Regions from separate parts of the Cryptosporangium minutisporangium genome, predicted to be linked through region 2. Evidence: riboswitches for the same ligand, from Rfam matches in the RefSeq annotation. Region 2 holds a riboswitch; each other region holds the start of a gene.
What was found. Region 2 has a riboswitch for cobalamin ahead of cobN (cobaltochelatase subunit CobN). Riboswitches for the same ligand answer to the same signal wherever they lie in the genome.
Positions count from the first base shown of each region.

Region 1 (6,096 bases), on a different contig from region 2:
GCGGGTCCGGTAGCGGTCGCCGTGATCGTCACCGATCCGCCGGCCCGGCCGTCGATCGTCTGGGGGCTCAGGTCGATCGCGGTGACGCACCCGGCGGCGGGGTAGTAGTTCGGCGCCAGGTAGTTGCTCGCGTACCTGCCACACGGCGGCAACGGTCCGGCGTCGGCCGCGGCAGCGGGCTCGGCACCGACCAGCAGGCTCGCGCCGACCAATGCTGCCGCCAACAGGGCGGCCGTTCGACGCAACAGCATCCGAGGCACCTCTCAGAATGGCAGCGGAGTCCCGAAGACCGTAGAACTCGCCATCGACCGATGGCAACGGATGCGTTCACTGGATCGCCACAGCACTCACCCGCGCGACAAGTCCCCCATGCGCATCACCGCACGCGCGGCGGGGGTTGCGGCCGGAGTCGGGGGGAACCCTCGCAGTGAACGACGACGTTTCTCTGGAGGGCGCATGGCCAGGCAACGCATTCTGCTTCTCGTGCTCGCCGGAGGTGCCGGGGGACGATTGGAGTTGTTGACCGACCACCGGGCCAAGCCCGCCGTTCCCTTCGGCGGTTCGTACCGGCTGATCGATATGCCGCTCTCCAACGCCCACCATGCGGGTATCGGTGACGTCTGGGTGATCGAGCAGTTCCACCCGGCCTCGCTCGCTGACCACCTCGCGAACGGCCGACCGTGGGATCTGGACCGTACCCACGGCGGCCTGCTGACCCTGCACCCGCATCTGGGCACCGAACGGGAGGGGTGGCACCAGGGCACCGCCGACGCGCTCTGGCGGCAGGCGCCGTTGATCCGCGAGTTCGACCCCGACCACCTCGTCGTGGTGAGCGCGGACGCCGTCTACGCGCTGGATTACGCCACCGTCGTGGACGCGCACGCCGAAGGCGGCGGGGACGTCACGATGGTGACCACCCGACGGCCGATCGAGGAAGCCGGCCGGTACGGCGTCGTCGAGGTCGGATCCGGAAACCGGATCACCGACTACGCCTACAAGCCGGAGAAGCCCTCGACCGACGTGATCGCCAGCGAGGTCTTCGTGTTCCGGCCGTCTGCTCTCCTGGACCTGCTGGGAAAGCTGGCGGCGGACGAGACCGAAGAAGGCCTCCGCGACCTCGGGCACGAGGTGCTTCCCCGCCTGGTCGCCGACGGCGGAGCCCGCGATTACCGCCTCGACGGCTACTGGCGGGACGTCGGAACGGTTCCGGCCTACCTGGAGTCGCATTTGGAGTTGCTCGAGGACGAACCGGCGATGCGGATGGACGATCCCGCCTGGCCGATATTGACCCGCGGCGGACGGCACGCTCCGGCCCGACTGATTCGCGGCGCCGAGGTCGCCGACTCGTTGCTCGCGCCCGGATGCGAGGTCGCAGGTCAGGTCGAGCGATCCGTCCTCTCGCCCGGCGTCGTGGTGGAGCCGGGCGCGTCGGTGACAGGCTCGGTGCTGCTGCACGACGTCGTGATCCGACGCGGTGCGCGGGTGCACGGCGCGGTCGTCGACACCGGGGCTGAGATCGGGGTTGGCGCCACCCTCGGCGCGCCGCCCGGCGACCGCGACGCCGAGAACGAGTCCGCGGACACCGTGGTGCTGGTCGGCGCCGGGGCTCGGGTGGCTGACGGCGCCTCGGTCGCAGTCGGCGCCCGTGTCCCGAACGAGTCCGCGTAGCGAGGCGTGGTCGCCGGACCGGCGGCCTGGCGGATGATGGGCCGGTGACACCGTCGTTCCCTTCACCGACCGATCCGGCCGCCGACCGGTCCGAGGTCTTCCTGCGCTACCTGGACTACTTCCGCGAGACGGTGGTGGCGAAGGCGGCGGCGCTTCCCGACGCCGACCAGCGCGCCAGCCGCCTCCCGACCGGATGGACGCCGCTGGAGCTGCTCAAGCACCTGCGCTACATGGAACGCCGATGGATCGAGTGGGGGTTCGCCGGCCGGCCCGTGGCCGATCCCTGGGGTGACCAGCGGGACGGTCGATGGCACGTCGAGCCGTCCGAGACCCTCGCGAGCCTCATCGCCGAGTTGCGTGCTCAAGGCGTCCGGACCCGCGCCGCGGTCGCGGGCGCCGACCTCTCCGCGGTCGGCGCCCCGGGGCCGCGCTGGGAGGGCGCACCCCCGGCGACGCTGGAGCGGGTGCTCTTCCACGTGCTCCAGGAGTACGCCCGCCACCTGGGTCACCTGGACGTCGCCGCCGAGTTGGCCGGCGGCCCGACCGGCGAGTGAACTGTCCGGCAGTCCCCCGGCCACGTCCGCTGCGCGCCATGGCGGCCTGGTTCGGCGCGGCCCGCCGCTCTCAGACCGCCGCGAACGCCCGGACCGGAGCGGTGCCGGTGTGGGCGAGCCGCAGGGGCGCGGCGGTGAATCGTGCGCCGTGGGGCGGCAGCCGGCCGAGGCCGGTCAGGTGTTCGACGATCGGGATGTCTGCACCGAGCAGGATCGTGCGCGCCGGTCGAGCTGGGTCGTCGGCGTGGTCGAGGCCGATCGCGTCGATGCCGACGACGGCGGCGGCGTGGTCGGCGAGCCACTGCGCCCCGGCCGCCGTGAGGTAGGGGGCGTCTTCGGCGTAGGCGGGCGTCCCGAAGTGGTGGTCGGCGTCGGTGTGCAGCAAGACGGCCTTGCCGGCGACGTCGAACGGAGCGAGCGCGCCGACGTCGACAGCCCGGGTGGCCGCGCCTGTGGTCCGGACGACGACGGCCGGCAGATCGGCGATCCGGCGCAGCGGGAGAGTGCTGAGATCGTGTTCGTGGGTGTCGCGGAACGGAGTGTCGAGGCAGGTAGTCGGCATCCCCGGCTCGGTGACGTGGCTGAGGTCGATCAGCCGGCGCGGCCGGTCGGATGATGTATCGGGCACCGCGGACGGACCGCCGCGGGTGCCCTTGTGGGCCTCGGGAAAGACGCGGAGGGCGCTGAGCTCGACGTGTTCGCTCATCAACAGGCCCAGCGAGGCGACGAACAGTGTCGCGACGTCGGCCGCGGAGACGTCCGCGGTAGGCACGTCGACGCGGAACCCCGCGACCTCCAAGTGTCCGCCGTTGGAGAACTCGACACGCGCGTCGAACTCCGCGCGGAACTGCTGTGCACTCATCGCGCCATCATCGCGGACCGTCGATGTCAGCGGTATTTACGATCTCTGACGCCTACGTACAGTCCGACTGCACTCGCCGAGCAAGGTCCCCGGCGCAACCCGAGCGACCAGCACCGGCTGAGACAACTGGTGTCGGCCCCTACGATGGGGCGCAGTGCTGGTTCGTCCCGTCCTCCAGGCGGGCGTCGTAAGAGGGAACCCGGTGAGAATCCGGGGCTGCCCCGCAGCGGTGAGTGGGAACGACCGCCGTCATGAAGCACTGGGAGCACGAGCTCCTGGGAAGCGACGGTCAGTAGGCACGAGTAGTAGGCCCACGAGTCCGAAGACCTGCCCGCACCGTGCACGCGACCGCGTGCGCCGCCGACGACCCCGAGGGAGGGTCAGGGCGGAGGCCGGCAGTTGCCTGTTGCTGCCCGCGCCTTCCCCTGTCCGTTCCTTCGGTCCATCGGATCTTCGAGGGAAGGACACCATGAGCACGACTTTCGGACGAAGCACCGTCCTCGGTTACCCCCGGATCGGTCCGCGCCGCGAACTCAAGCGGGCCGTTGAGGACTACTGGGCCGGCCGGATCGGCGAGGCTGACCTGCACGCCACCGCCGCCGAACTACGCGAAGGCGTCTGGCGCACGCTGCGTGACGCCGGTCTGGACGCGATTCCGTCCAACACGTTCTCCTACTACGACCAGGTGCTCGATACCGCGGTCGCGGTCGACGCCGTGCCGGAGCGGTTCCGCCACCTCGGTCTGTCCGCACTCGACACGTACTTCGCGATGGCCCGCGGTGTGGATGCCGAACCGGCGCTGGAGCTGACCAAATGGTTCGCGACGAACTACCACTACCTGGTACCGGAGATCGGCCCGGACACCGTCTTGGCGGCCAACCCGGCCAAGGCTCTCGGTGAGCTGGCCGAGGCTACCGAGCTGGGGATCACGACCCGGCCGGTGCTGGTCGGCCCGGCCACGTTCCTGCTGCTGGCGAAGGCCACTGACGGTTCCCCGGAGGGCTTCCGTCCCTTCGACCGGCTCGAGGACCTCGTGGAGGTCTACACCGAGATCCTCGGCGCGCTCGCCGACGCGGGTGCGGAGTGGGTGCAGCTGGACGAGCCGGCGTTCGTCGCCGACCGCACCCCGGCCGAGATCGACGCGCTGCGCGCGGCCTACACACGCCTCGTGGCGGTGGAGCGGCGCCCGCGGATCTTCGTCGCTTCGTACTTCGGTGCGCTTGACGACGCGCTGCCGGCGCTGCTGGACGCCCGCGTCGATGCGCTGGGGCTCGATCTGGTGGCCGGCTCCCGAGATCTGGACAGGCTGGCTGGTCGTGGCACGGTGAGCGGCACGACGATCGTCGCCGGGCTGGTCGACGGGCACAACATCTGGCGCACCGACCTCGGCGCGGCCTCGGCGATCTACGCCACCCTCAGTGGCCTGGCCGACGACGTCGCGGTCTCCACCTCGTGTTCGCTGCTGCACGTCCCGGTCGATCTCACCGCCGAGACCGACCTCGACCCGGCGCTGGTCGAGCGCCTGGCGTTCGCGCGGCAGAAGGTGGACGAGGTCGTCGCGCTCAGCCGTGTCTTGACCGACGGAGTCGGCGCACTACCCTCCGCGCTGCCCCCGATGCCGGACGCCTGGCGGGACCAGACGGTGCACGCCCGTCTGGACGCGATGCGGCCCGAGCACTCGCGGCGGGGCGCCTACACCGACCGGGCGGCGGCCCAGCAGGAGCGTCTGCAACTGCCGCCCCTGCCGACGACGACGATCGGATCGTTCCCGCAGACCGACGCGCTCCGGCACGCCCGCGCCGAGGTCCGCGCCGGACGGCTCGACGCCGCCGGCTACGACGAGCGGATGCGCGCCGAGATCGCCGACGTCATCGCGCTGCAGGAGCGCCTGGGCTTGGACGTGCTGGTGCACGGTGAGCCGGAGCGCAACGACATGGTGCAGTACTTCGGCGAGCAACTCGGCGGCTTCGCCGCCACCGTCAACGGTTGGGTCCAGTCCTACGGCTCCCGCTGCGTCCGGCCGCCCATCATCTACGGCGACGTGACGCGACCCGCGGCGATGACCGTGGCGTGGTCCACCTACGCGCAGTCGCTGACGTCGAAGCCGGTCAAGGGCATGCTCACCGGCCCGGTGACGATCCTCGCCTGGTCGTTCGTCCGGGTCGATCAGCCGCTCGCGGACACCGCGAACCAGGTCGCGCTGGCGCTGCGCGACGAGTGCCGCGACTTGGAGGCGGCCGGGATCCGGATCATCCAGGTCGACGAGCCGGCGCTGCGAGAGACACTGCCGCTGCGCAGGGCCGACCAGAAGGCCTACCTGGACTGGGCGGTCGGATCGTTCCGGCTGGCCACCAGCGGTGTCGCGGACTCCACCCAGATCCACACCCACCTCTGCTACTCCGAATTCGGTGAGGTGCTGCCCGCGATCGACGCCCTGGACGCCGACGTGACCAGCATCGAAGCATCCCGGTCGAAGATGGAGATCCTCGACGACCTGGCCGCCGCCGGATACAGCCGGGGCATCGGCCCCGGCGTGTGGGACATCCACTCCCCCCGCGTACCCGCACAGGACGAGGTGACCGACGCCCTGCGCAGCGCCGTCTCGGTCGTCCCGGCCGAGCGGCTGTGGGTCAACCCCGACTGCGGCCTGAAGACCCGCGGCTACGCCGAGGTCGAAGCCTCCCTCGAGCACCTGGTGGCCGCCGCCGCGGAGGTTCGCGGCAGCTGACGCCGGCAAGCCGGAATGAATGCGCGCTGGGCTCGTCAGGGCGAGCCCAGCGCGACACCGTTCGCGGCGAGCCTTTTCGTCGCACACCCGTTAGCCGCCGTCGGGGCTGGCGCGAGCATCGCCGGCCGACGCTCGTCTGGGATGAACGGATGGCGAAGGGCGCTATCGTCGGCGCATTCCGCTCCGCTGCCCTCGTCGCGTTCTCCGCGGCCAGCTACCTCTGGACGGTGGTCTTCTGATGGATGGCGTTCTCCCCCGGCGCCGCTGGCTCGCGCTCATGATCG
Region 1 is NZ_BAAAYN010000052.1:65,687-71,782, reverse strand. Features, by position in the region: gene ABEB28_RS35820 (hypothetical protein) at 1-251, opposite strand, end outside; gene ABEB28_RS35815 (glucose-1-phosphate adenylyltransferase family protein) at 457-1,668, shown strand; gene ABEB28_RS35810 (mycothiol transferase) at 1,713-2,222, shown strand; gene ABEB28_RS35805 (cyclase family protein) at 2,293-3,084, opposite strand; cobalamin riboswitch at 3,226-3,433, shown strand; gene metE (5-methyltetrahydropteroyltriglutamate--homocysteine S-methyltransferase) at 3,554-5,812, shown strand; gene ABEB28_RS35795 (hypothetical protein) at 6,051-6,096, shown strand, end outside.
Region 1: it holds a riboswitch for cobalamin, as region 2 does, so the genes downstream of both, metE (5-methyltetrahydropteroyltriglutamate--homocysteine S-methyltransferase) here and cobN (cobaltochelatase subunit CobN) in region 2, are expected to answer to the same signal.

Region 2 (6,096 bases):
TGGCGGATGGTCGCTCCGAGTCACCGCAAGAGTCCCGAGCGCGTGTGCGCATCGTGCTGGAAGGCTTCCCGCCACCGACGCCGCAGTACGAGGTGGTGGCGAACGGGAGATTCGTCGCACGGGTCGATCTCGCGTGGCCCGAGGTGAAGGTTGCCGTGGAGTACGACGGCGCGTGGCACGCGGAGCCGGGTCAGATGGCGAAGGATCGTGCTCGCCTCAACCGGCTCATGGACGCGGGATGGACCGTGCTGCACCTGACGAGCGCAACCCTTAAGCATCCGTCGCTCTTTGCTGCGTTCTGCGCGCAACTCAGGTCTGCGCTCGGGGTGTGACGCCATATGGACGCTACGTCGGCCGACGTAGCGTCCATATGGCGTTGTCAGCCTGGATAGCGGCGGGACGTGTAGACGGTGTGGCCGTCGGAGCGGGTTTGGGAGGAACCCACGATCAGCAGCGTGCGCATGTCGATCTCGGACGGCTCGAGGTCGGCGAGGCGCACCACCCGCACGCTCTCGGACGAGCCGCCGACGTCCCGGCCGATCACCACCGGGGTGTCCCCGTCCCGGTGCTTCAGCAGCAACTCCTTCGCCGCCACGATCTGGTGTCGGCGACTCTTCGACGCCGGGTTGTAGATCGCGATCACGAAGTCCGCCGCCGCAGCGGCATCCAGTCGGGCGGCGATGGTCTCCCAGGGCTTGAGCCGGTCGGACAGCGACAGGATGCAGAAGTCGTGGCCGAGCGGGGCGCCCACCCGACTGGCCACCGCCTGAGCGGCAGTGATTCCCGGTACGACCCGTACGGGCACGTGCTTCCAGCGGGGCTCCTCCGCCACTTCGAGCACCGCCGCGGCCATCGCGAACACCCCCGGATCCCCCGACGACACGACCGCGACCCGGGCCCCACGAGACGCGAGGTCCAGCGCGAACGCTGCGCGCTCGGCCTCCACCCGGTTGTCGGACGGGTGACGCCGCTGCCGGGGATTGGCCGGCACCCGGTCGAGGTACGGCTCGTACCCGACGAGGTCGTCGGCGGCGGCCAGTGCGGCCTGGGCCTCCGGCGTCTGCCAGTCCCGCCCGCCCGGCCCCAGACCGACGACGACGACCTCCCCGACCCGCTCCGAAACCACCGCCGGAGCGGGGGCAGCCGCTGCGCCAGAAAGCCCGGGGGAGAGACGACTCGGCAGCACGGCCATCGAGAAGTACGGCACCGAGTCCGGGTCGACGTCGGCCAGTGGCGCGACCCGCTCGGACGACGTCGTCGCCCGCTCGACGTACCAGGCCTCGTCCAGACGGCCGGCCTCGGAAAGCGCCTCCCGCACCGCGCCGAACGTGCGGCCCAGTTTCATCACGACGGCGGGATCCGGACCCGCCAGCCGGGTGGCCAGCTCCGAGGTCGGCAAGGTCCCCGGTAGCACCGTGAGTACTTCGTCCCGCTCCACCAGCGGACGTCCGAGCACCGCGGACGCGCCGCTCACCGACGTCACGCCCGGCACGACGTGTGCCTCGTAGCGGGGCGCGAGGCGCTTGTGCAGGTGCATGTAGGAGCCGTAGAAGAACGGGTCGCCTTCGGCGAGCACGACCACGTCCCGGCCGGCGTCCAGGTGGGCGGCGAGCCTCGCTGCGCAGTCCGCGTAGAAGTCCTCCAGCGCTCCTTCGTACCCGCCCGGGTGAGCAGTTTTCTCGGTCGTCACCGGGTAGACGAGCTGCTCTTCGATCTGCCCCTCGCGCAGGTACGGGGCGGCGACCGAGCGCGCGACGCTACGTCCGTGGCGGGCGCTGTGATACGCGATCACTTCGGCGTCGGAGATCAGGCGGGCCGCCTTGACGGTGACCAGCTCCGGATCGCCCGGTCCGACACCGACGCCGTACAAACGACCGCTCATCACTCTTCCTCGCTGGCCAGCGCGTTGAGCGCCCCGGCCGTCATCGCGCTGCCACCCCGGCGTCCGCGCACGATCAGGTACTCCAGCCCGAGCTCGTTCGCGGCCAGGGCGTCCTTCGACTCGGCGGCGCCCACGAAGCCCACCGGGATACCGAGCACCGCGGCCGGCCGGGGTGCACCCGCGGCGACCATGTCCAGCAGGTGGAACAGCGCCGTCGGCGCGTTGCCGATCGCGACGACCGCCCCTTCGAGCCGATCGCGCCAGAGCTCCAGGGCCGCGGCGCTGCGCGTGGTGCCCAGCGACGCCGCCAGCGCAGGCACCGAGGGATCACCGAGGGTGCAGATCACCTCGTTGGAGGCGGGCAAGCGTCGACGAGTGACGCCGGACGCGACCATCTGCGCGTCGCAGAGGATCGGCGCGCCGTCCTGCAAGGCCTTGACCGCGGCCGGTACCGCGTCGGCGGAGAACGCCAGGTCGTCGACGAGGTCGACCATGCCGCAGGAGTGGATCATCCGGACCGCCACGCGTGCGACGTCGGCCGGAAGACCGTCGAGGTCGGCTTCGGCCCGGATCATCGCGAACGACTGCCGATAGATCTCCGCCCCATCGCGGATGTACTGCCAACTCACTGCTTGCTCCTCCTGGCTGCCGCGACGATCGCGGGTAGCTCGTCGACGTCGTCGACCGGGAAACCGTCGACCTGGTAGCCGTCGGCCGTGGCGAGCACGTCGACGTGTACACCGACGGGATGCCCGCAGCGCCGTTCACAGCCGACGAAGTGCACCGGCGAGAGGCCCGGCGCAGGTTGGGCTACCCCGAGCGCGACCGAAGCGTCCGCGCGCACGTCCGCCAGCGACTTGGCGCAGCCGGGCAGCCCGGTGCACGCGGTCGCGGTCGCCCACGGGGACGCCGGGTCGGTGACCAGGCCGACGTCAGTCAACGCGTCCAGCGCGGAAGCACCGACACCCGGCAGCACGACACCGCGCCACGGAGTGACGATGATCTCGTCCCGGGCCAGCTCACCGATCCGCGCCATCTGCACGGCCGTGAGGCGCCCGAGCGGTGCGACCGCGCCGACTCCGCCGGGTGCCACCCCGATCGGTCCGGAGGCGGGCGGCGGCGGCGCGGTGACGTCCGGACGGGACAACGGCACCCCGAGCGCGTCGGCCACCCGGGCGGCGACGCGGGCCGGTCCGTCGTCCACCTCCGCCAGACGCCAGGCCCGGGACTCCTGTGCCCGGCGCTCGGCGAGGAACCCCCACGCGGCCGCCAGAAGGGCGGGAACGGCCTGGTCGACGCGGACCCGCAGACCGCAGTCGACGCCCGCCAGCAGCACCGGGACGGGGTCGGAGCCGAGCAGCACGGTCACGTCCGCACCCAGGCCCGCCACGTCCCGCGCGGAGTCCACCGCGAACAGGAAACGCCCTGGCAGTGCGGCCAGGTCCGGGGAGGCGCAGAGCTCCCGGTCGAGTCCGGTCACGACCGGACGCACGTCGCCGAGCGGAGAGGCGACGATGTTCCGCACCCGCTCGTGCGTGGCGGACGGCAACAACCCGGCGGACGCCAGGCGCATGGCCAGCGCGGTCGGGTCGGCGACGCCCCTGATCTGGACGTTCGCGCGGGAGGTCAGGTCGAGCGGGGCGTACTCCTGTAGCGCGGCCCACTGGGTGAGGCTCACCACACCACCGGGGACCCGGATCCGCGCCAAACCGCCGTCCGCAGCCTCGTGCACCTGCAGCGCGCCTGGACAGCGGTCGGCGTCCAGGCGGCGCGGAGCGGGCACGGCGGTGGGCATACGCCGGATGCTACGTGCCACCCGGGCTACCGCAATTGGGCCCACTTGACGGGAGCGACCCCGATCACCAGTGTTGAGAGGCCACGAGCGGTGTCAGGTGGAGGAAGCCGGTGAGAATCCGGCGCGGTCCCGCCACTGTCACCGGGGAGCGACCCTGCACTCCAAAGCCACTGCGTCAGCGGGAAGGCGAGCAGGGGAGCACCGATCCGGGAGCCAGGAGACTCCGGACGCCGCGAGAGGCAGCGGGCACTACAGCCGTTGCCGAACCACACGACCCGGGGCGCGGACCCCGAGTGAGGACCCCTGCGTGATTCTGCTGCTCTCGACCTCCGACACGGACCTGCTCTCGGCGCGGGCCAGCGGAGCTCCGTACCGCCTGGCCAACCCCGCTCGGACCAGCGTCGACGACCTGCCGGAGCTGCTCGACGGCGTCGACTTGGTCGTGGTCCGCATCCTCGGCGGACGCCGGGCGTGGGAGGAAGGCTTGGACGCGCTGCTGGCCGGGCCGCGGCCGGTCGTCGTACTCGGGGGCGAGATCGCGCCGGACGCGGACCTGATGCAGCTGTCCAGCGTGCCGGCGGGCGTTGCGGCGGAGGCCCACGGGTACCTCGCCCAGGGCGGCGCGGCGAACTTGGAGCAGCTCCACAACTTCCTGAGCGACACGGTCCTGCTCACCGGCCTCGGCTTCGCGCCTCCCGTCGACACCCCGACCTGGGGTGTCCTCGAGCGCCAACCGCGGACCGCAACCGATCCCACGCCGACCCCGGTGGGAGAAGGTCCTGCCGCAGAGACCACAACGAGGTACGGAACCTCAGCAGACGTTCGGAGACGTACTGGTCCGTGCATCGGTGTCCTGTACTACCGAGCGCACCACGTCGCCGGGAACACCTCGTTCGTCGAGGCGTTGTGTGACGCGATCGAGGACGCAGGCGGCCAGGCGCTCCCGGTGTTCTGCGCCTCGCTCCGAGCGGCGCCGGCCGAGCTGCTGCGCACGCTGGAGCGCGCCGACGCCCTGGTCGTGACCGTGCTCGCGGCCGGCGGCACGAAGCCCGCCACCGTCAGCGCCGGCGGCGACGACGACGCCTGGGACGTGGGCGCGCTCGCCGCGCTCGACGTCCCGATCCTGCAGGGTCTGTGCCTGACCAGCAGCCGCGAGACCTGGGCGGCGAACGACGACGGCCTGAGCCCGCTGGACAACGCGACCCAGGTCGCGATCCCGGAGTTCGACGGCCGGATCATCACGGTCCCGTTCTCGTTCAAAGAGATCGACGCCGACGGGCTGACCGTCTACGTCGCCGACCCCGAGCGGGCCGCCCGGGTGGCCGGCATCGCGGTGAAGCACGGTGCGCTGCGGCACATCCCGGCCGCCGAGAAACGCATCGCGCTGATGCTCTCCGCCTACCCCACGAAGCACGCCCGGGTGGGCAACGCGGTCGGCCTGGACACGCCGAAGTCCGCGGTGAAGCTGCTGCAGGCCTTGGCGGACGCCGGGTACTTCCTCGGAGACGGCCTCCCGGGCGTGGAGGCGCAGGACGGCGACGCGCTGATCCACGCGCTGATCAAGGCCGGCGGGCACGACACCGCCTGGCTCACCGAGGAGCAGCTCGCGTCGAACCCGGTCCGGATCCCGGCCGCGACCTACCGCGCGTACTTCGAGTCCCTCGACGAAGATCTGCAGCGGAAGATGCTCGAGCACTGGGGCGAGCCGCCGGGTGAGCTCTACGTCCACGACGGCGACATCGTGCTGGCCGCCCTGCGCGCCGGGAACGTCGTCGTGATGATCCAGCCGCCGCGTGGTTTCGGCGAGAACCCGGTCGCGATCTACCACGACCCGGACCTCCCGCCGAGCCATCACTACCTGGCCGCCTACCGTTGGCTGGCCGCCGAGTTCGGCGCAGATGCCGTCGTCCACCTGGGCAAACACGGCAACCTGGAGTGGCTGCCCGGCAAGACCGTCGGAATGTCCGCCGCCGACGGTTCCGACGCCGCGCTCGGTGATCTGCCGCTGATCTACCCGTTCCTAGTCAATGACCCGGGCGAGGGCACGCAGGCCAAGCGGCGCACGCACGCCACGCTGGTCGATCACCTGGTGCCCCCGATGGCCCGCGCCGAAAGCTACGGCGACATCGCCCGGCTGGAGCAGCTGCTCGACGAGCACGCGAACATCGCGGCGCTCGACCCGGCCAAGCTGCCCGCGATCCGCGCCCAGATCTGGACGCTGATCCAGGCCGCGCGTCTCGACCACGACCTGGGCCTCGGCGACCGCCCGCACGACGCGGAGTTCGACGATTTCATCCTGCACGTCGACGGGTGGCTGTGCGAGGTCAAGGACGTGCAGATCCGGGACGGGCTGCACGTGCTGGGGCTCGCGCCGGAGGGCGAGGCGCGGGTCAACCTGGTGCTCGCGATGCTCCGCGCC
Region 2 is NZ_BAAAYN010000031.1:43,770-49,865, forward strand. Features, by position in the region: gene ABEB28_RS24120 (endonuclease domain-containing protein) at 1-332, shown strand, start outside; gene ABEB28_RS24125 (precorrin-2 C(20)-methyltransferase) at 380-1,882, opposite strand; gene ABEB28_RS24130 (precorrin-8X methylmutase) at 1,882-2,457, opposite strand; gene ABEB28_RS24135 (precorrin-3B synthase) at 2,508-3,677, opposite strand; cobalamin riboswitch at 3,778-3,901, shown strand; gene cobN (cobaltochelatase subunit CobN) at 3,985-6,096, shown strand, end outside.

Region 3 (6,096 bases), on a different contig from region 2:
GGCTGGTCGAGCTGCCGATCTGGGTGACGCCGGTGCTGCACCTGGTCGCGCAGGCGGTGTTCCCGGCGGCGATCCTCGTGTCGGTGCTGCGGCAGCGGATGTGGGGTCTCGACCTGGCGATCAGCCGGACCGTGCTGGGCGGCTTGCTCACGGTGGGCCTGGTCGTCCTCTACACGGCGGTGACCGCCGTACTCACGCGATTCCTGCCGGGCGACGGCATCGCGCAGATCGTGGCGGCCGCGGTGGTCGCGGTGGCGGTGCAGCCCTCCCGCCTCTGGCTGCAGCGCTACGTCCGCCGCCTGGTCTACGGTGACGCCGCCGAGCCGGAGCGGGCCGTCCGCCGCCTGGGCCGGCACCTCGGTGGTGCGCAGAGCGCCGAGGAACTGCTCAGCGGACTGGTCGAGAGCGTCGGGCACGCACTGCGTCTGGAGTCGGTGACTCTCGAGGTCGAGGGTGTGCGCGCCGCCGCGTGGGGGATTCCGACGTCACCCGCGACCGTTGTGCCGCTGCGGCACCGCGGTGACGAGGTCGGCGTGCTCGGGGTGACGGCGCCGCCGGGGGAGGCACTCGACGCTCGCGCGCTGCGCTCGCTCGACGAACTCGTCTCGGTCGTCGCGGCCGGCGTCGTGCTGGCCCGCGCGTCCCAAGACTTGGCGGACGCCCGGCAGCGGCTGACGTCGGTCCGGCTGGAGGAGCGGCGGGTCATCCGGCGCGAGCTGCACGACGGGCTCGGGCCGTCGCTCGCCGGCATCCGGCTCGGACTGCAAGGCGCTCAGAACCTGATCGGCCGCGATCCGCACGCCGCAGGCACGTTGCTCGCCGCGCTCCAGGACGAGCTGGACGGCCGCGTGAACGACGTCCGGACGCTCTCCCGCAGCCTGCTGCCGCCGATCCTCGACGAACTGGGCTTGGAGCCGGCGCTGGTCGAGCTCTCCGCACGCCACCGCGAGGGCGGCCTCGACGTGCGGGTGCGGTGCGACGGCACCGAAGGGCTCGTACCGCACCTGGCCACCGCCGTCTACGGCATCGTGGTGGAGGCCGTCATGAACGTCGCCCGTCACGCCGGGGCGTCGCGGTGTGACGTCGAGGTAGCCGTCGGCGAGTTGCCGGACGTCGCCCAGCAGGGTGTTTGGGTGGTCGTCGAAGACGACGGGACCGGGTTCCGGGCGGATGCGGTCGCCGGTGTCGGCACCCAGTCGATGCGGGAGCGGGCCGAGGAGCAGGGCGGAGCACTGGAGATCGGACCGGCCGCGGCCGGGGGCACCCGAGTGGCGGCGGTCCTGCCGATGGTGCCGCAGTGACGCTCCGGGTCGCGGTCGTCGACGACCATCCGGTGTTCAGGTTGGGGATGGTCGCGCTGCTCAGCAGCCTCGACGGGGTGGACGTGGTGGCGCAGGCCGCGTCCCGCGCCGAGGCGCTCGCCACGATCGGGCCGGACGCGGACGTGGTGATCATGGACCTGCACCTGGGCGCGGACTCCGGTGTCGAGACCACCCGGGAGCTGCTGCGGCGGCTTCCGGAGGCCCGGGTGCTCGTCGTGACGATGCTGGAGGACGACGAGTCGGTGGTCGCCTCGGTGCGGGCCGGTGCGCGTGGTTACCTGCTGAAGGGCGCGACGCCGACCGAGGTCGAGCGGGCGGTACGGGCGGTCGCGAACGGCGAGGTGATCCTGGGACCGCAGGTGGCGGCCCGGGCGATGAACTACCTGTCCGGGGCGCGGACCACCGGGCCGGTGCCGTTTCCCGAGCTCACCGACCGGGAGCGGGAGGTCCTCGACCTGGTCGCGCGGGGGTACGACAACACGACGATCTCGCGTCGGCTGGTGCTGAGCCCCAAGACGGTGCGGAACCACGTGGCGAACGTGCTGACGAAGCTCGGTGTGCCGAACCGTTCCGAAGCCCTGGTTCTTGCCAGGGAACGAGGATTGGGGGCGGCCACCTGAGTGTCAGCGTCTCGGGCTGGGGTAACCGGGAGTAACGGTTGCCGGGCGCTGGGGGTGTCTGATGTTCTTCGCCGACCGGACGGAAGCAGGCCGGGCGTTGGCCACTGCGGTGAGTGAGCACCTCGTCGACCATGGCGATGCGCACCACGTGCCGTTGGTCCTCGGGCTGCCGCGCGGTGGTGTTCCGATCGCGCGTGCGGTGGCCGCCGCGGTCCACGGTGAGCTGGACGTCGTGGTCGCGCGGAAAATCGGCGTGCCGTGGCACCGCGAGCTCGCCCTGGGCGCGGTGACCATCGACGGGCCCGCGCTGTTCGACCAAGGGCTACTCGGACAGGTCGGTCTCCGGCTGGAGGACCTCGACGCGGACGTCGAGCGGGAGCGGGCCGAGGCGCGCCGCCGCACCGAGCGGTACCGGACCGGGCGGTCGGCGCCGGTGGTGGCCGGGCGGACCGTGGTGGTCGTCGACGACGGGTTGGCGACCGGCGCGACCGCGCGGGCCGCGCTCCGGCGGGTGCGGGCCGAGAACCCGGGGCATCTCGTGTTCGCCGCGCCCGTCTGCGCGCCGCAGGCGGTGGCCATACTCCGCACCGAGACCGACGCGGTGGTGTGCGTGAGCGCGCCGCCGGAGTTCCGTGCGGTGGGGTTCCACTACCGAGACTTTCCGCAGCTCACCGACGAGCAGGTCGAAGAGGAGCTGCGCGTCGCCCGCCACGAGAGCGCCGCACTCCGCCTCTGAGCCCGGTGCTTCGGCGCGTGGGGTGGTTTTCGGGAAGACAACCTCGGCGCGGCGAGGTGGCGGGTGGTTTCCCGAAAGGCCACCTCCGGGGCGCCGCTGAGGGGTGGTCTTCCCGAAAAGTCGGGCCGGGGCTCGCAGGGGGTGGGTGCTCTTCCCGAAAAGGCGCCGCCCCCGTGCCCCGCGCACCGCGCCCCGTGCCCCGCGCACCGCGCCCCGTGCCCCGCGCCCCGCGCGCCCGCCCGCGCCCTCACGCACCGCGCACCGAGGGCTGCGCCGCGGGGCCGCGCGACTGCGTGCGCAGGGTGGGTCTTGCGTGACTCGTGTCTCGCGGGGTGGGTGCCCTTTGACGGCAGGCCACGCGGTGAGTCACAGTGTCGCCTGAGCGGAGGGCAGGAAGACCGGTGAGAATCCGGCGCGGTCCCGCCACTGTCACCGGGGAGCCGACCTCACCCAACGGTCACGGCCAGACACGGCTGGAAGGCCGAGGAAACGCGTCGATCCGGGAGCCAGGACACTGCGTCCGCTCCCTGCGAGCATGCTCGCAGGTCACCCACACGCGGGCGTGGACACCCGCGGGAAGGACCCTGGCATGCGCTCGTGCGTGACCGGCGGGTGACCCCGCCGTACCCGTTCTCCGCCGTCGTCGGCCTCGACGACCTCCGCCTGGCGTTGACGCTCAACGCCGTCTCGCCCGCCATCGGTGGCGTCCTGGCCCGGGGCGAGAAAGGCACCGCCAAATCCACCGTCGTCCGGGCGCTGCACGCGTTGCTGCCCGCGATCACGGTTGTTCCCGGGTGCCGGTTCGCCTGCGATCCGGCCGCCCCCGACCCGCTCTGCCCGGACGGGCCGCACGTCGACGTGGTCGCCGAGACCCGTCCGGCGCGGCTGGTCGAGCTGCCGGTCGGCGCGACCGAGGACCGGCTGGTGGGCGCGCTGGACCTGGAGCGCGCGCTCACCGAGGGCGTCCGCGCCTACCAGCCGGGTCTGCTCGCCGCCGCGCACCGGGGCGTCCTCTACGTCGACGAGGTGAACCTGCTCGCCGACCACCTGGTCGACACGCTCCTGGACGCGGCCGGGATGGGCAGCGCCTACGTCGAGCGGGACGGCGTCTCGGTGCGGCACGCCGCCCGGTTCCTGCTGGTCGGAACGATGAACCCGGAGGAGGGCGAGCTCCGCCCGCAGTTGCTCGACCGGTTCGGCCTCACCGTCGAGGTCACCGCCAGTCGAAAGCCGGCCGAGCGCGCGGAGGTCGTGCGGCGCCGGCTGGCCTATGAGGCCGATCCGGAGGGGTTCGCGGCGCGCTGGGCCGCCGCCGACACCGAGCTCGCGGCCCGCATCGTCGACGCCCGCGACCGGCTCTCGGCCGTCGAGCTGAGCGACGCCGCTCTGCGGCGGATCACCGCGGTGTGCGCCGCTTTCGACGTGGACGGGTTGCGCGCCGACCTGGTCACGGCCCGCACGGCGGTCGCGCTCGCGGCGTGGCACGGGCGGGACCACGTCACCGACGAGGACATCCGGCGGGCGGCGGAGTTGGCGTTGCCGCACCGCCGTCGCCGCAATCCGTTCGACGCGCCCGGCCTCGACCAGGACAAGCTCGACGAAGCGCTGCGCGAGGCCGCCGAGAACGACCCGGACGACGATCCGGACGACCCGGGCGACGGTGGCCCCGACGGCGGTGGCTCTGACGACGAGGGCCCTGACGACGGTGGCGGGAGCGACGGTGGCCCGGGTGACGGTGGCCCGGACGGCGGCGCCCCGGACGGTGGTGAGGGGGCGGACGGATCGAGCCCGCCACCTTCCGATACCGACGGCACCGCACCGGAAGCGCCGCCGGCCCCCGCGCCGCAGCCGCGCACCGCGCCCACCGGTGAGGCGCCGGACGGTGTCCCCGGGCTGCCCGGTGCGCCCGCCGAGCAACCAGCCGTGCGGGCGGCGTCCCCCTACCGGACGAGACTGCTCACGGTTCCGGGCATCGGCCGCAGTCAGTCCGACGCCACCGGCCGGCGCTCGGCCGCCGAGTCCCGCCGCGGCCGGGTGGTGCGCGCGACCCGCACGGACGGTCCGGTGACCGACGTCCACCTGACCGCGACGCTGCTGGCCGCGGCGCCGCACCAAAAGGCTCGTGGCCGTATCGCGGGGCTGCTCGTCGACCGCGCCGATCTGCGTCAGGCCGTCCGCCGCGGCCGGGAGTCCAACACGATCCTGTTCTGCGTCGACGCGTCCGGTTCGATGGCCGCTCGGCAGCGGATGACCGCGGTCAAGGGCGCGGTGCTCTCCCTGCTGCTCGACGCGTACCAGCGGCGCGACACCGTCGGGCTGGTCACGTTCCGGCGGGACGGCGCGACGCTCGCGCTGCCGCCCACCGGCAGCATCGAGGTGGCGGCCCGCCGCCTGGACGAGTTGCCCACCGGCGGACGCACGCCGCTCGCCGCCGGGCTGGCGAAGTCCGCCGAGGTGATCCGGCTGGAGCGGCGACGCAACCCGCACCGGCGCCCGCTGCTGGTCGTGGTGACCGACGGTCGTGCGACGCACGGCCGCGATGCCCGCGGGGAGGCTCGCCGCGCGGCGGCGCACCTCGCCGCGGAGGGGATCGCCGCGGTGGTGGTCGACTGCGAGCACGGCCCGATCCGTCTCGGACTGGCCCAGGAACTCGCCGTCCACCTCGGTGCCACCGCACTCCGGCTGGACGAGGTGTCCGCTGACGGACTGGCAATGATTGCGAGGGCTGCCTGATGCCACAGGGAAAACCAACCACTGTTCCGGCCGACGGCCTCACCACCCGGCAGCGTCGTCGCCGTCCGATCCTCGCCGTCCACACCGGGCCGGGGAAGGGCAAGTCCACCGCCGCGTTCGGCCTCGCGCTGCGCGCCTGGAACGCCGGCTGGCCGATCGGCGTCTTCCAGTTCGTGAAGAGCGCGAAATGGCGGGTGGGGGAGGAGGACGCCCTCACCGCGCTCGGCGAGTACCACGCGCAGACCGGCAAGGGTGCGCCCGTGACCTGGCACAAGATGGGTGAGGGCTGGTCCTGGATCCAGCGGCCGGGCACCGAGGCCGACCATGCACGGGACGCCGCCGAGGGCTGGGAGCAGATCAAACGGGACCTGGCGGCCGAGTCGTACGGGCTTTATGTCCTGGATGAGTTCACTTACCCCATGAAGTGGGGTTGGGTCGACGTCGATGATGTGGTGGAGACGCTGGGGAACCGCCCCGGCAGCCAACACGTCGTGATCACCGGCCGGAATGCCCACCCGTCCCTCCTCTCCGCTGCTGATCTGGTCACCGAGATGACCAAGGTCAAGCATCCGATGGACGCCGGGCAGAAGGGCCAGAAGGGAATCGAGTGGTGACCGTCGTCCCCCGCCTCGTCATCGCCGCCCCGGCGTCCGGCCACGGCAAGACCACCGTGACGACCGGTCTG
Region 3 is NZ_BAAAYN010000043.1:76,173-82,268, forward strand. Features, by position in the region: gene ABEB28_RS29680 (sensor histidine kinase) at 1-1,301, shown strand, start outside; gene ABEB28_RS29685 (response regulator) at 1,298-1,942, shown strand; gene ABEB28_RS29690 (phosphoribosyltransferase) at 2,004-2,678, shown strand; cobalamin riboswitch at 3,069-3,195, shown strand; gene ABEB28_RS29695 (putative cobaltochelatase) at 3,291-5,411, shown strand; gene cobO (cob(I)yrinic acid a,c-diamide adenosyltransferase) at 5,411-6,025, shown strand; partial or broken gene ABEB28_RS29705 (cobyrinic acid a,c-diamide synthase CobB) at 6,022-6,096, shown strand, end outside.
Region 3: it holds a riboswitch for cobalamin, as region 2 does, so the genes downstream of both, ABEB28_RS29695 (putative cobaltochelatase) here and cobN (cobaltochelatase subunit CobN) in region 2, are expected to answer to the same signal.